Regions from separate parts of the Stenotrophomonas sp. JC08 genome, predicted to be linked through region 1. Evidence: predicted binding sites of a transcription regulator. Region 1 holds the regulator's gene; the other holds the start of a gene.
The links. Region 1 encodes FliA, which starts transcription of late flagellar genes. Its sites were predicted from a motif close to TAAAGTTTNNCNNNCNNNGGCCGATAA; they were not measured.

Region 1 (8,114 bases):
CCACGATCTGCTGGATCAGCGCCGGGCGGTCGCTTTCCGGCGGGAACACCACCCAGCGCACGATCTTGAAGGCATGTTTGAAAATTGCCGGCGAGGTGTGCAACAGGATCGCCGCCGTGGTGCCGACGATCACGATCACGAACGCCGCCGGCGACCACAGTGACGACAGCCCGGCACCTTTCAGGATGCTGCCGCCCACCAGCGAGGCCAGGGCGAGAAAGAGTCCGATGATGCTGAGTCTGTCCATTTATAAGGTATCGGCTTGGAGTGGGGCTACTTGAACGGAAGCGCGTCAGTCCTGCGGGTTGCGCAGGCCATCGACGTCGAGAATCAGTGCCATGCGGCCGTCGCCGATCAGGGTCGCGCCGGCATAGCCACGCAATCCGCGCAGCGCCTTGGGCAGCGGCTTGATCACCACTTCCTCGCGGCCGCGCACCTGGTCCACGACCAGTCCGAAGCGGGCTTCACCGACCTGCAGCACGACGATGGTCAGCAGCGGGGACGGGGTTGGCGGCACGGCCAGCCACTGGCGCAGGTCCACCAGCGCCAGCGTGTGCGACTTGCGGTCCAGTACCGCGCGACCGTCGAACCAGCCCAGCGAGGTGGCCGGTGCATGCAGCACCTCCATCACCCTCGCCAGCGGCAGCGCGTAGACATCCTGACCGGCCTGCACCAGTAGGGTCGGCAGGATCGCCAGGGTCAGCGGCACGCGGATCAGGAAGCGGCTGCCACGGCCGAGTTCGGACTGGATCTGGATCTGGCCGCTGAGCTCGCGGATGCGCGACTGCACAACGTCCATGCCGACGCCGCGACCGGAGATGTCGGTGACCTGCTGTTTGGTCGAAAATCCCGGTAGGAACACCAGGTGCAGGCATTCCTCGCTGCTCAGGCGTGCGGCGGCTTCCGGGTCGATCAGCCCCTTCTCGCGGGCCTTGGCGCGCAGGCGTTCGGGGTCGATGCCGGCGCCATCGTCCTGGATCTCGATGGAGACGTAGTCGCCTTCCTGCTGGGCGGACAGGCGGACGTGGCCCATGCGCGGCTTGCCTTGCGCTTCGCGCAGGTCGGGGGCTTCCACACCGTGGTCGATGGCGTTGCGCACCAGATGCACCAGCGGGTCGGCCAGCGCCTCGACCAGGTTGCGATCCAGCTCGGTGTCGGCGCCGACCAGTTCCAGATCGACTTCCTTGTCCATCGCGCGGGCGACGTCGCGGGCGACCTTGGGAAAGCGCGAGAACACTTTGCCGACCGGCTGCATGCGGGTACGCATGACCGCCGATTGCAACCGCGCGGTGGCGATATCCAGGGTGGAAACGGCGCGGTCCAGCTCCTCGTCCTTCAACCGCGTGCGCAGCGTCTTGAGGCGGTTGCGGGACAGCACCAGTTCGCCGATCAGGTTGACGATGGCATCCAGCCGCTTGGTGTCCACGCGCACCGTCTGCTCCGGTTCCACCGCTTTGGCGGCTGACTTGGGCGGCGCGGTGGGTTTCGGCGCCGGGGCAGGGACCGGGACCGGTCGCGGCGGGGGAGCCGGGGCAGTGACGGTGGCCAGCGGTTGCGCACCGGGCGCGGCACCCCCGTGCAGCTGGTCGAGCAGGGCTTCGAACTCGTCTTCGCTGATCAGCTCTTCATCGGCCTTCGCCGCCAGCGTGGCACCGGGTGCGGTGCTGCCGTGCAGCGCATCAAGCAGGGCCTCGAATTCGTCCTCGCTGATCAGGTCGCTGTCGTTCCCGGCGGCGACCGTTGCCACGGCCTTGACCGGAGCTGGGGCGGGTGCAGCACCGATATCGAACTGGGCGATCAGGCTGGCCGGGGCGTGCACCGGCTCGGTGCCGGCGGCCACGGCGTCGAGCATGGACTGCAGCCAGTCCAGTGATTGCTGGGCGGCGTCGAAATGGTGGGCCAGCAACTCGGCCTTGCCCGAGCGCGCCAGCCCCAGTGTTTCTTCGGCGACATGGCACAGCTCGACCATCGGTGTGATCGACAGGAAGCCGGCGCCGCCCTTGAGCGTATGGAAACCGCGGAACACCAGGTTGAGCTGCTCGGCGTCCTGTGGCGCCTGCTCCAGCGTGACCAGCTGTTCGCCGAGGCGGTCGAGGATTTCCTGGGCTTCAAGGATGAAGTCGGCGGCGATGTCGTCGGCAAAGGCACTCATGCGCTTACAGCCCCAAATCGGAAAGCAGATCGTCGGCGTCGTGCTGGGAAACGGCGTGACGGTCCAGTCCGCCCACGGCAGGGCCGGCCAGTGTGTTGCCCGGTGCTTCTTCTTCCGGCTGCGGCAGTCCCAGCGCGCCGAAGCCCTCGTGTACGCGACGGACGATGCTGACCACGCGGCGGATGATCTGGCCGGTAAGGTCCTGGTAGCTCTGGGTCAGGGCGATCTCGGTGAGGTTGCGGCGGATCTGCTCCAGCGCCTGTTCGTGCTCGACTGCCGGCAGGCGGCTTTCGCGCAGGCCGGTGACCAGCTCGCGGCACTGTTCGGCCAGGTCCAGCGTGCGGTGGGTGGCCTTCTCGGTCATCTCCACGACGTGGTCCAGGCGCGCGCAGGCATCATCCAGCTCGCCGGCATCGCTGGGCACGGTGGGCAGGTCGCCCAGCGCCTGGCCGAGCTCGCGTGCCAGCCGGCCCAGTCCGGCCATCATCGGCTGCGTGCGCAGCGCGGCCAGCGCGTCGATTTCCTGGCGCCAGCCGGCCTCGTCGCCGCTTTCCAGCGCGCCCAGCGCCTCCTGCAGATGCTGGATCAGCGCATTGCGGTCGCCTGCGGTATCGGGGGGCGTGACCATCAGGCGCTCGCCGCCAGGCGTTCAAAGATCTTGCCGAGCTTCTCTTCCAGCGTCTGCGCGGTGAACGGCTTGATGATGTAGCCGTTCACGCCGGCCTGTGCGGCTTCGATGATCTGCTCGCGCTTGGCCTCGGCGGTCACCATCAGCACCGGCAGGGTCTTGAGCTTGGGATCGGCGCGCACCGCCCTGAGCAGCTCGATGCCGGTCATCACCGGCATGTTCCAGTCGGTGACGATGAAATCGAACGGCTGGCTCTGCAGCAGCGACAGCGCGGCATGCCCGTCCTCGGCCTCGGCGGTATTGGTGAAGCCCAGGTCGCCGAGCAGGTTCTTGACGATGCGGCGCATGGTCGAGAAGTCGTCGACGATCAGGATGCGCATGTTCTTGTTCAAAGGGCTTTCCTCTTCATGATTCCTCGAGGCCGGCATCGGCCGCCTCGAATGTTTTCAACCGGCTGCGCAGGCGCAGCGCCGCCTGGCCGTGGATCTGGCAGACCCGCGACTCGCTCACGCCCAGCACTGCGCCAATTTCCTTCAGGTTCAATTCCTGCTCGTAGTACAGCGACAGCACCAGCTGTTCGCGTTCGGGCAGCTGGGCGATGGCCTTGCCCAGCTCGGCGCCGAACTGGCTGCGTTCAAGCACCTGCAGCGGGGTCGGGCCGCCGGTGGTCGGGGTATCCAGTTCGCCCTGGTCCTCGATGCGCGACTCCAGGCTCAGTACCTGGCCGCGCGAGGCGTCCTCGACCAGCCGCATGTATTCGTCCAGCGGCAGCTCCATCGCTTCGGCCACTTCGGTGGCGCTGGCGGCGCGGCCACTGGCCTGCTCGATGCGGCGGATGGTGTTGGCGGCTTCACGGGCGCGGCGGTGCACCGAGCGTGGCACCCAGTCGCCGCGGCGGATCTCGTCGATCATCGAGCCGCGGATGCGGATCGAGGCGTAGGTCTCGAACGAGGCGCCCTGATCGGCGTCATAGCTGCGCGAGGCTTCCAGCAGGCCCATCATGCCGGCCTGGATCAGGTCGTCGACCTCGACGCTGGCCGGCAGGCGCGCGGCCAGGTGATGGGCGATGCGGCGCACCAGGTCGGCATGCCGGGTGATGCAGTCGTTGCTGCTGGCACGCTGCACTTCGCGGTACTGGGCGGCGGCGTTCATGCAGGCACCCCGCGCTGGATGATGCGCTCCAGGAAGAACTCCACGCCGCCACGGGCCTCGGTCGGTGCTTCCCAGCGGGCGGTGCGACGGGCGATCTCCTGGATCGCCAGCGCGGCCGGCGAGGACGGGTAGGCCTTCATCACCGGCTGCTGGCGCTGGACCGACAGCCGCAGCCAGTCGTCCTGTGGCACGCAGCCCAGGTAGTTCAGCGACACGTCGGCGAGGAACTTGTCGCACACGCGCACCAGCTTCTCGTACAGCACGCGGCCTTCGTTGGCATCGCGCGCCATGTTGGCCACCACCTGCACGCGGTCCACGCCACGTTCGCGCGAGAGCACCTTGATCAGCGCGTAGGCGTCGGTGATCGAGGCCGGTTCGTCGCAGACCACCACCACGGTGTCCTGCGCGGCCTGGCAGAAGGTCAGCACGCTGTCGGTGATGCCGGCGGCGGTGTCGATGATCATCACGTCCAGGTCGCGTTCCAGCTCGGAGAACACGTTGACCAGGCCGACGTGTTCGGCCGGCTGCAGTTCGGCCATGTGCCGGCGACCGGACGCGGCCGGCACCACCAGCACCCCGTTCGGGCCTTCCAGGATCAGCTCCTCCAGCGTGCAGCGCCCGGCGACCAGGTCGGCCAGGGTGTGCGTGGGCTTGAGGCCGAGGATCACGTCGATGTTGGCCAGGCCCAGATCGGCGTCCAGCAGCAGCGTGCGCTTGCCCATCCCGGCCAGCGCCACGGCCATGTTGGCCGAGATGTTGGTCTTGCCGACGCCGCCCTTGCCACCGGTGACCGCGATGGTGCGCACCGGGCCGGCCGGCTGGCGGCGGGTGGCCGACAGCGGGAAGGTGTTGGTCAGTTGGGCGTACTCACGCGACGGCATTGTTGAACTCCATGTTGCAGGGCATATCGGCCGCGCGGCGCAAATCTTCAAGGCGAAGTACGAGATTGGCCGCAGAGGCGCGGTGCAGGTCCTCCGGAACGTCCTGGCCGTCCGTCACCCAGGTGATCGGCAGGCTGTGATCGACCGCCACCGACAGTGCCGAACCGAAGCGGCCGGTCTCATCGAGCTTGGTCAGCACCAGCCCCTGCGGATTGGCGGCACCGAAGCGGCGCACCACTTCATCCATGTCCTGGAAGCTGGTGTTGGCCGGAAGCACCAGCAGGGTGCGGATCTGGCCGGCGGCACGCAGCCACTGCAGCTGCGCGGCGAGGGCACGGTCGCGCTGGCCCAGCCCGGCGGTGTCGATCAGCACCAGCTTGTAGTCGGCCAGCCGTTCCAGCAGCTGGTTGAGGTTGGTGCCGCTGTTGGCCTCGTGCACGGCAATGCCGAGCTGGCGGCCGAAACCGTACAGCTGCTCGCGGGCGCCGATGCGCTGGGTGTCGGTGGTGACCAGCGCCACGTCGCGGGCGGCATGGGCTTCGGCGAAACGCGAGGCCAGCTTGGCGATGGTGGTGGTCTTGCCGGCGCCGGTGGGGCCGACCAGGGCGATGACGCCGCCGGTCTCGATCGGATCGATCGGGGCGATCGGCAGCTTGCGCGAGATCAGCCCCAGCATCAGCCCACGGGCACGGGCCGGATCAGTGCCCAGCGGAATCTGCATCACCACATCACGCGCCAGGCCGGCGTCGAAGCCGTATTCCTCCATCAGATCCAGCGCGTTGGCACGCACCGCGCTGCCGCGCAGGCGCTCATCGGTGAAACGGCTCATCTCGCGCTCGATCAGCTGGCGCATGTCGGCCACTTCGCGGCGCAGCTCCAGCATCTGGGTGTCATCGCGTGGCGTGCTGTCGACGGCGACCAGCGACGGCACCGGCGCCGGTTCGGTGGCCGCGACTGCGGCGACTGCCGGCTGCGGTTCTGCGGCGACCGGCAGTGGCGGCAACGTCGGCGCCGGCGGCGGCGTCGGCATTGCGTCCCGGGTGATCGACGCAATGTCTGCCGGGGTGTCGTCGATCATGAAATTGGCGCGGGTGCCCACGCCCGCCGTCGCGGTTGCCGGCGGTGGTGCCGGAATCTCGGCGAGTGCCGCCGCCGGGCGGGCAGTACCGGGGGCGAGGAAGGCCGGCACCACCGGCGCATCGTCGGCAGGAGGCAGGGTGGCGAAGGTCTGTTGCGCTGCCGCTGGGGTATCGGCGCGCGGCTGTGGTGGCGATGGCGGCTGCGGCTGCAGCATTGCGGCAAAGCGGCTGTGCCGCGGCAGCAGGTCGGCGCTGCTGTCCAGGGAACGGCCGGTGGCGCCCACCGCCGAGCGGGCCAGCGCGGCCACGGCGGAAGCGGTGGGAATGACGGCTTCCGGCTCGGCAGTCTTGCGCCGGGTGACGGCGGCCATGATCGCTTCGGCGGCGCTGCGTGGCTTGGCCGGCTTCGCCGGGGCCGGGCGGCTGGCTTCCAGGGCGCGTTGCACAGCGGCTTCGTCGTAGTTGGCCGCCGCCACGATCTCGACACCTTCCTCGATCCGCCGGTTGGACAGGATCACCGCGTCCGGACCGTGTTCCTTGCGGACCAGGTTCATGGCGGTGCGCATGTCGGCGGCGACGAAACGTTTGATTTTCATGCTGTGGTACCGGGAATTTGAATGCGGTTGCGACGAAGGCGATGGGTGGCTGTTGCTGTTGAACATGGCGGTGGTAGCTCCTGCGTCCTTCGTTGCTGCGGTTTTTTCAGGCGTCCGGTTTACGTCACCGGTGCCGGGTTCCAGTGCTTCAGCTGATCGTGCCGACCAGCTTCAGGCGCTTGTCCTCCGGCACTTCGCTGTAGGCCAGTACCGACAGCGCGGGGACGCTGTGGCGGACCATCCGGGCGAGTGCGGCGCGGACCGGGCCCGGTACCAGCACCACCGCCGGCTCGTTGCGTGCCTCCTGCTTGCCGACACATTCGGCAAGACTCTGGTGGAGGCGTTCGGCGAGACCGGGTTCCAGTGCGGCACCATTGCCTTGTGTGGATTCTTGCAAGACCCGTTCCAATTGCGGATTGAGGGTGAACACCGGAAGCTCCGGCGCCATCCCGGCGATCTCCTGCACGATGAAACGGCCCAATGCGTTGCGTACCGCGGCGGTGAGCGCGGCCGGGTCCTGGGTCTGCGCGGCGTTCTCCACCAGTGCCTCGGCGATCTTGCGCAGCTGGCGCACCGGGATGCGTTCGGTGAGCAGGTTCTGCAGCACGCGCGCGACGACGGAGATCGGCAGCGCCTTCGGAGTGAGGTCTTCCACCAGCTTGGGCGCGCTCTTGGCCAGCGTCGCCAGCAGCTGCTGGACTTCCTCGTGGCCGAGCAGCTCCGGCGCGTGTTCGCGGATCAGGTGCGACAGGTGGGTGGCGACCACGGTGGCCGGATCGACCACGGTGTAGCCCAGCGATTCGGCATGGGCGCGCTGGTGCGGCTGGATCCAGGTGGCATCCAGACCGAATGCGGGGTCCTTGCCGGCGATGCCGTCGAGCTGGCCCAGCGCGCTGCCCGGATCCAGCGCCAGTTCGCGGTCGGGGTGGATCTCGGCACTGGCCACCGGCACGCCGTGGACCAGCAGGCGGTAGCCGCTGGGCGGCAGTTCCAGGTTGTCGCGGATATGTACCGAGGGAATGAGGAAGCCGACATCCTGGGTGAGCTTGCGGCGCACGCCCTTGATGCGCGCCATCAGTTCGCCCCCCTGGTTCTTGTCCACCAGCGGGATCAGCCGATAGCCGACCTCCAGACCCAGCGGGTCGATCGGGCGCAGCTCGTCCCAGCTCAGTTCGGCGGTGGCCGCCGGCGCGGAGGACGGCAGCCCCGGAATATCGCCCGGAGCGGCGGCCGCTGGCTGCGCACTCGCCGCGGCGGCGCTGTCGCGCTTCCACAATTTCCAGGCCAGGAACGCCAGAATCGCGGCCAGCGTCAGGAAAGCGACGTTGGGCATGCCCGGTACCAGCCCGACCAGACCGATGATGCCGGCGGCGATGGCCAACGCGCGGTACTGGCCGAACACCTGGCCCATCATCGCCTGGCTCATGTCCTGCCGGCGCGAGGCGCGGGTAACCAGCAGTGCGACCGCACTGGACACCAGCAGCGCCGGCAGCTGCGCCACCAGACCGTCACCGATCGACAGCAGGGTGTAGGTGGCTGCCGCGTCGCCGAATGGCATGCCGTGCTGCAGGACGCCGACGGCCAGGCCGCCGATCAGGTTGATGAACAGGATCAGGATGCCGGCGA
Region 2 (8,114 bases), 1.3 Mb from region 1:
ATGCGGGCTGTTTTTTTTTGCGCGGCGGCAATAACAGCAGCGCTGCCGTTCCGCGTCTGCCGCTCATCGCGCATGCCGCACAATGGCCCTCCCCGCCGAGGAACCCGCCATGTCCGAGCTGCCGCCCCTGCCCGAGTTGCCACGCGGTCGCTACCGCCACTACAAGGGCCAGCCCTACCAGCTGGTGGACCTGTGCCGGCACAGCGAGACCCTGGAAGTGCTGGTGCTTTACCGCCAGCTCTATGGCGATGGCGCGCTATGGGTGCGGCCGTATGCGATGTTCGTGGAAGCCGTCATCGTCGACGGTGAGCCGGTGCCGCGCTTTGCACCGGAGCCGGACCCGCGCTGATACCAGCCCTGTCGATACCTTTGCATGGAGCCGTCGATGCGGCGTCCCCGGATATGGATTGGCCTGACGGCCGCCTGCTGGCTGTTCACCGTCTGGGTGATGCTGGCCTGGCTGCGCCCGGATTACCGCCCGCGCAGCGATAATCACCTGTCCTTCCATAGGCGAGCACCGTCATGACCCTTCCCCTGCACGGCCAACGGGTGCTGATTGCCGGCGGCAGCCGTGGCATCGGTCTGGCCATCGCCACCACGTTCGCCCGTGCCGGCGCGCAGCTGTCGCTGTGTGCCCGTGGTGCCGATGGACTGCAGCATGCGCGACAGATGCTGGAGCACGCGGGTGCAGCGGTGCATGTGCAAGCCTGCGACCTCGCCGATCCGGCACAGATCGAAGCGTGGGTGGACGCGGCGGCGGCAGCGCTGGGCGGCATCGACATCGTCGTCAACAACGCCTCCGGGTATGGCAACGGCAATGACGACGCCAGCTGGCAGGCCGGTTTCGATGTCGACCTGATGGCCGCCGTGCGCACCAACCGCCTGGTGCTGCCGTACCTGCGCCAGAGCGCGCAGCCGGCGATCCTCAACATCAGCTCGATCAATGCCTCGGTACCGACCCCGCGTGCGGCCGCGTACTCCACCGCCAAGGCCGCGCTGAACTACTACACGGTGTCACTGGCCACGGAGCTGGCGCGCGAGCGCATCCGCGTCAACGCGCTCGCACCGGGGTCGATCGAGTTCCCCGGCGGCCTGTGGGACCGCCGGCGCAGCGGGGAGCCGGCGCTGTACGAACAGATCCGCGCGAAGATTCCGTTCGGCGGATTCGGCGATGCCGAGGACGTGGCCAGCGCCGCGCTGTTCCTGTGCTCACCGGCCGCGCGCTGGATCACCGGGCAGGTGCTGGCGGTGGACGGCGGACAGTCACTGCCGGCCTGAGCGGCGGGTGCAGCGAGGCGACTCAGGCCAGTTGCGCCGGACCGATCACCCGCTCACCCGGCTGCGGCGCCAAGGCCGCCTCGACCAGCGCCCGGGCAATACGATCGGCCGGGTTGATCCGCCATGCCCGGGGCAGGACCGGCCCCAGCACGCCGAGCACGCGGCCGGCGATGTGTTCCCCCGGTCGCCGCTCGGCCCGCTCGCCGCCGATCAGACCCGGCCGCACCAGCGTCAACGCGTCGAAGCCCAGCGCGCGCAGGTTGTACTCCAGCTCGCCCTTGATGCGGTTGTAGAAAACCGGCGAGCGCGGATTGGCGCCCACCGCCGAGTTCAGCGCAAACACCTTGCAGCCGTGCCGCTTCACCGTCTGCGCGATCAACAGCGGATAGCCGTGGTCGATCTGCCGGAACACCTCGCGCGAACCGGCCTGCTTCATCGTCGAACCCAGCGCGCAGATCGCCGCATCCACCTGCCACCAGTCGGCCTCCAGCGGCAGTTCGGAAAAATCCCGCACGGGATTGAGAAGGCGCGGGTCGACCTGCGCCAGTGGCCGCCGGGTAGGCGCGACCACGCTGCTGCAGCGCGGATCATCCAGCAGCTGCCGCAACACCTGCGCCCCGACCAGACCGCTTGCACCGGCCAGCAATACCCGCATTTCCTGTCTCCCGTGAACGGCTGCCGTTCAAGCCGGCCACCACCATGCCGATAATGGGGACTGGATACCACTCCCGCAGCACCTGCGCACCTGTTCCCGTCCGGACTCCAGCAATGGCTGACAGCACCGATCCCTCACCCTCCCGCAGCGCCGGGTTGGGACGCATCCTGTCACGCCGGCAGGGCAACGCCGATGCCGCCGCAACCGGCAGCAGCACCCGGCAACCACCGGCGTCCAACGGCATGGCACTGCTGCAGCGCCTGTTCGCCGGCGCGCACGAACCCGAAGCGCTGCTGCACGCCTTCGCCCAGGGCATGTGTACGTTGCCCGGCGAGCTGGGCGACATGGGCCAGCGCCTGCACAGCGCCCAGGCCGAGCGCGACTGGGAACGCTACGGACGCCTGCTGCGGCAGCTGATCGACAAGTACATCCGCACCGTCGAACTGGACACACCGGCCGCAGGCGATGGCGATGCCGCGCGCCTGCGCGACCTGTTGCGCGACACCCTCGAGGTGGTGCTGGCCAACCTGCTGCTGCAGGCACCGGAACTGCGGCAGCAGGCCGACCGCGTCGGTCTGGAACTACGCAACTGGCAGCCGGGACAGTCGCTGGCACCCGTGGAGCAGCCGTTGCGCGAACTGTGCCACCAGGCCGGTGTGCGCAACGACGGCCTGCAGGAGCAGCACGACCTGCTGCTGAACCTGTTCGACCTGCTGCTGGAGAACATTACCGAGCTGCTCGATGGCGACAGCTGGCTGCAGGGCCAGATCAAAACGGTACGCCAGCTGCTGTCCGGCCCGCTGGACCACACCTCGCTGGAACAGACCCGCAGCGAGCTGCGCGAAGTGATCTATCGGCAAAGCCTGCTGAAGGAAGGCATCGACGCCTCCAAGAGCGCGATGAAGGAGCTGATGGTCGATTTCATCCAGCAGATGGACGACATCGCCAGTGATGCCGGCGACTACCACGACCGCCTGGCCGGCTATGCGGTGTCGGTGCGCCAGATCCGCAACATCGCCGATCTCAACCAGCTGCTGCAGGACGTGCTGCAGGACACCGCACGCGTGCAGGGCCAGGCGCTGCGTGCGCGCGACCATCTCGCCAACGCCCGCGCCGAAGCCCGCGCCGCCGAACAGCGCGTGCTGCAACTGGAACGCGAGCTGGAGGATGCCGGCAGCCAGCTGCGCAGCGATCCGTTGACCGGCGCGCTCAACCGCCGCGGGCTGGACGAGGTGCTGGGCGCTGCACTGCAGGCAGACACCGGGCCGCTCAGCGTGGCCCTGCTGGACCTGGACCACTTCGGCACGCTCAACGCGGCCCACGGCCATGCCGGTGGCGACCAGGCGCTGCGCCACATGGTCGCGGTGCTCCAGCAGCGGCTCCGCGGCGGCGATCACCTCGCCCGTTTCGGCGGTGACGAATTCGTGCTGGTACTGCCCGGCTGCGGACGCGGCGAGGCCTTGGAAAACGTGCGCCAGCTGCAGGCCAGCCTCGCGCAGCGACCGTTCCTGTACGAAGGCGAGCGCGTGCAGGTCCGTTTCAGCGCCGGCGTGGCCACCGCGTTGCCGGGAGAAACCGCCGAAGCCCTGCTGCAACGCGCCGATCGTGCGCTGTATGCGGCCAAGCAGGCGGGCCGCAACCAGGTGATGCCGGCCGACTGATCGCCAACGGCATGTCTTGGGCATCTGGGCCGTCTTGTGATATTTCCCGCGCTGGTGCGAATCACCTGTGCATGGACATTCCCTTGACCAACCGTGATGCCACTGCCGGACTGCAGCAACGCTTCGCGCATTTGCTCGCCCGGCATCGCGTTAGCACGATGGGCATTGAAACGCTTGCACGGCACGCATTGGCTGCGGCGCCTGCTGGGCAGCTTGTCCGGCCACAATCCTTGGTACGCGCACAGCAGCAGTTGCGGGAGCTGGAACAGGCCTCGCCCCGGCAACAGGTCCTTCCACGGAGAGATTCACGCCTAACCCGGGCAACCGCTTGCGTGCCCGGGCCAGCTCCACACTCAGTGCGCCGGCTTGCTGCCGCGCAATTTCTGGAACCCCATCACCCCGACCAGCACGGTGATGCCGATGGCGATGCCCACCACCACGCTGCCCAGTGCGTTGGCCAGCCACTCAAGATTGGCCGGGGCCAGGCCCACGATGAAGTGGTGCAGTGCCGGGATCGCGTGGATGAGGATGCCGCCGCCGACCAGGAACATCGCCGCGGTGCCGGCGATGGACAGGCCACGCATCAGCCACGGCGTCGCATGCAGCAGGCCGCGACCGAAGGCGGCCAGCGCGCGGCCCTTGTCCAGCAGCCAGACCCCGAGGTCGTCGAGCTTGACGATGCCGGCCACCAGCCCGTAGACGAACACCGTCATCGCCACGGCGATCACGATCAACGTGGCCACCTGCTGTCCGAACGGTGCGCTGGACACCACGCCCAGCGACAGCACGATGATCTCGGCCGAGAGGATGAAATCGGTGCGCACCGCGCCCTTGATCTTGGTCTTTTCCCACGCCACCACGTCGGTGCTGTCATCGGCCAACGCGCGGCTCAGTTCGGCCTTGTGCGTGGCCTCTTCGTCCTTGCCCTGCAGGAACTTGTGCGCCAGTTTCTCCACGCCCTCAAAGCACAGGAAAGCCCCGCCGAGCATCATCAGCGGCGTCACCAGCCAAGGCAGCCAGGCGCTGATCGCCAGTGCCGCCGGCACCAGGATCGCCTTGTTGACCATCGAGCCCTTGGCGACCGCCCACACCACCGGCAGTTCACGGCTGGCGCTGACGCCGGTCACCTGCTGCGCGTTGAGCGCCAGATCATCTCCAAGCACGCCGGCGGTCTTTTTGGCCGCAACCTTGGTCAGGATGGAAACATCGTCGAGCAGGGTGGCGATGTCGTCGAGCAGGGTAAACAGGCTGGCTCCAGCCATGGGCACACCGGGTTCGAGGAAGGGGGGCCAATTTTCCACCATCGGCCGCGCTTGATGTGAGCCGGCATTCACTTGCCGCCCACCGGCTGCTGGTAACACTGGCGCTGCATGATTGCGGAGGCATCTTCTTGCACGAGCCAGCCACTGACCCACCGGCAACCCCCATCGGCGGCATGAACCGGCGCCAGCAGATCGTGCGCCTGCTGCTGCGCTACCGGAACTCGGGCGTGTTCTCGGGGATCCAGTTCGACGGCGAGCTGCCGCGCCTGGAACGCGTCGCCACCAATGACAACCCCACCCAGTTCGTCGCCGACCTGGAAGCGCTGGGCATCACCTTCGTCAAGCTTGGCCAGGTGCTGTCCACGCGGCCGGACATGATTCCGCCCGAGTATGTGGCGGCGCTGGAACGCATGCAGGAGAACGTCGCACCGATCGCGGTGGCGCAGATTCGCGCCGTCATCGAAGAGGATCTCGGGGTTCCGGTGAACAAGCTGTTCGCGTGGTTCGACCCCGAACCGCTGGGCTGCGGCTCGATCGCCCAAGTGCACCGTGCCGGCCTGCACGATGGCCGCGAGGTGGCGGTGAAGGTGCAGAAACCCGATGTCGCCGCGCAGCTGCGCTCGGACCTGGCGGTGCTGCGCAGCTTCGCCAGTGCCGCCGACCACCTCACCCGGGTCGGCCGCAAGGTGCGCTTTTCCGACTGGCTCGGCGAGTTCGCCAAAAGCCTGCGCATGGAACTGGATTTCGAGACCGAAGCCAGCAACCTCGCCCGCTTCGGCCAGCATCTGGCGCCCTATCCCGAGCTGACCGTGCCGCAGCCGCTGTGGGATCTGTGCGGCCGCCGGGTGCTGACCATGGAGCTGGTGGACGGCGTACGGGTGGACGCCATTCCGCCGGTGCGCCGCACCGAGCAGTCGATGCAGCCGCTGGCCGAGGCGCTGGTGCGCGGCTATCTGGACCAGATCTTCGTGCATGGCGAAATCCATGCCGACCCGCACCCCGGCAACCTCCGCGTCACGCCACAGGGGCAACTGGCGATCTTCGACCTGGGCATGATCGCGCACGTGCCGCCGCGGCTGCGGGAACGACTGCTGAAGCTGCTGTTCGCCGCGGTCGATGGCCGGGGCGAGGAAGTCGCTGACGAGATCATCAGCATCAGCACCCGGCTGGAGGACTACGACGAGGAGCGCTACCTGCGCGAGACCGGGCAGATGATCGCCCGCTACGCCGCCAGCGGCACCATGTCCGAAGGCCACGTGGTGCTGGAAGTGGTGCGCATCGCCACCGCCAGCAACCTGCGCACGCCGCCGGAGCTGAGCCTGCTGGGCAAGGCGCTGCTGAACCTGGAAGGTGTGTGCCAGGCACTGGCGCCGACGCTGGACACCCGCCGCGTGCTGGAGAAACAGCTGCAGCACGTGATGCGTGCACGCCTGAAAAAATCGCTGTCGGCCGCCAACCTCGCCAGCGAGACGATGGAGCTGCAACGGCTGCTGCGCAACGGGCCACGGCGCCTGTCCGACTTCCTCAGCGTGGTCGCGGAAAACCGCCTGCAGATGAAAGTCACCGGCCTGGAAGAGTCGCGGCTGATGGAGAACATCCAGAAGGTCGCCAACCGCATCGCCGCGGCGCTGATCACCGCCGCACTGCTGTTGTCCTCGGCCCTGCTGATGCGCGTTCCCAGTCGCTGGACACTGCTGGGCTACCCCACCTTCGCAATCCTGCTGTTCGTGGTGGGCGTGGTGATCGGCCTTGGACTGATCCTCAGCTCGCTGCTGTTCGACCGGCGCACCCGCGCCCGCGCACACGAGGAAAGAGGCCACCGCTGAGTACTGCGGCTGCCGGCCAGATAAACATTCCAGTCAGGTTGGTGCAGGCACCATCCGCCCATCCTGCCGTCACACGCCTGACATAGTGTGGTGGCAAGGAGCCTGCGGCCGCGGCCGTTGTCCTCTTCCCCAACCAAGTGACCGCATGCATTGGATCATCTGGCTGTATCTGGCGGCGTTGGCCGTGTTGCTGCTGCTTTCCCCGACGTTGCTGCGGCTCAAGGCCGCCCTGCTGTCCCTGCTGCTGCTCTCCCTGAGCAGCTGGTGGCTGATCGACCGGCTCAGCGGCGATGGCATCAACTCGGCCACGCTCTATCACCTGCGCAGCGATATGGAAGGTGCGGGTATCGCCGATTTCGGCAGCTATATCGCCGGCTTCCTCGCGCTGGTATTGCTGTCACTGTCACCGCTGCTGCTGATGCGGATCCGGCGGTTCCATCTGGGCAAGGGCGGCCACGCCGTCTTCGCCGGTTTCTGTGCGCTGCTGGTCACGGCGTTGGCCGGCAGCCCGCTGTATGCGGATGCACGACGCATCTACCAGCAGCTGCAGCCGGTGGACTACAGCGCAATCGCACCCGAATACGTGGTGCCGACCCGTCCTCTGGCACGCAAACCCAACATCGTCTGGATCTACGGTGAAAGCCTGGAGCGCACCTATCTGGACGAAAGCGTGTTCCCCGGGCTGATGCCCAATCTGCAGCAGCTTGCCGGACAGGCCCTGGACGTGCGCAATCTGGCCTCGGCCGACGGCAGCGGCTGGACTATCGCCGGACTGGTGTCCTCGATGTGCGGCGTGCCGCTGACCACCGCCCAAGGCGATGAGAACAGCATGGGCCGCATGGCCAGCTTCCTGCCCGAAGCGTTCTGCCTGGGCGATTACCTGAAGCAGCAGGGCTACCGCAACCACTATCTGGGCGGTGCCAATGGCCAGTTCGCGGCCAAGGCCGATTTCCTCGCCTCGCACGGCTTCGACACGGTGCATGATCTGGCCTGGTTCCAGCAGCAGGACATCGCCAGAAAGCATTTCTCCAACTGGGGCGTGCACGACGATGTGTTGCTGGACCACGCGTTTGACCGTTTCATCGAGCTGTCGCGCGCCGGCCAGCCGTTCATGCTGACCACGCTGACGATGGACACCCACCACCCGGCCGGCCACCTGCCGGTGGCCTGCAAACGCACCCGCTATCCCAGCCCCTACGGCGATATTGGCCTGCTGAAGGCGCTCAAGTGCAGCGACCGTCTGATCGCGCAGCTGGTGCAGCGGATCCGCGACAGCGAGTTCGGCGACAACACGCTGGTGGTGGTGGCCTCCGATCATCTGGCCATGCCCAACCACCTGAGCCATGTGCTGGAAAAGCAGCAGCGCGAGAACCTGCTGCTGTTCCTCGGCAACGGCATCACGCCGCGACAGTTGCAGGCCGAGGCCGGCACC

Region 2: the regulator FliA is predicted to act here: its motif matches at 1,961-1,987, upstream of ACSBPQ_RS13395 (GGDEF domain-containing protein).

What each region holds. Positions count from the first base shown of each region.
Region 1 is NZ_CP197473.1:1,562,985-1,571,098, forward strand. It holds gene ACSBPQ_RS07135 (flagellar motor protein) at 1-247, opposite strand, end outside; gene ACSBPQ_RS07140 (chemotaxis protein CheA) at 293-2,152, opposite strand; gene ACSBPQ_RS07145 (protein phosphatase CheZ) at 2,157-2,780, opposite strand; gene cheY (chemotaxis response regulator CheY) at 2,780-3,172, opposite strand; gene ACSBPQ_RS07155 (RNA polymerase sigma factor FliA) at 3,186-3,932, opposite strand; gene ACSBPQ_RS07160 (MinD/ParA family ATP-binding protein) at 3,929-4,813, opposite strand; gene ACSBPQ_RS07165 (AAA family ATPase) at 4,800-6,488, opposite strand; gene flhA (flagellar biosynthesis protein FlhA) at 6,637-8,114, opposite strand, start outside.
Region 2 is NZ_CP197473.1:2,907,091-2,915,204, forward strand. It holds gene ACSBPQ_RS13380 (DUF1653 domain-containing protein) at 110-349, shown strand; gene ACSBPQ_RS13385 (SDR family NAD(P)-dependent oxidoreductase) at 523-1,278, shown strand; gene ACSBPQ_RS13390 (NAD-dependent dehydratase) at 1,301-1,933, opposite strand; gene ACSBPQ_RS13395 (GGDEF domain-containing protein) at 2,047-3,594, shown strand; gene ACSBPQ_RS13400 (DUF808 domain-containing protein) at 3,948-4,856, opposite strand; gene ACSBPQ_RS13405 (ABC1 kinase family protein) at 5,030-6,682, shown strand; gene ACSBPQ_RS13410 (phosphoglycerol transferase I) at 6,828-8,114, shown strand, end outside.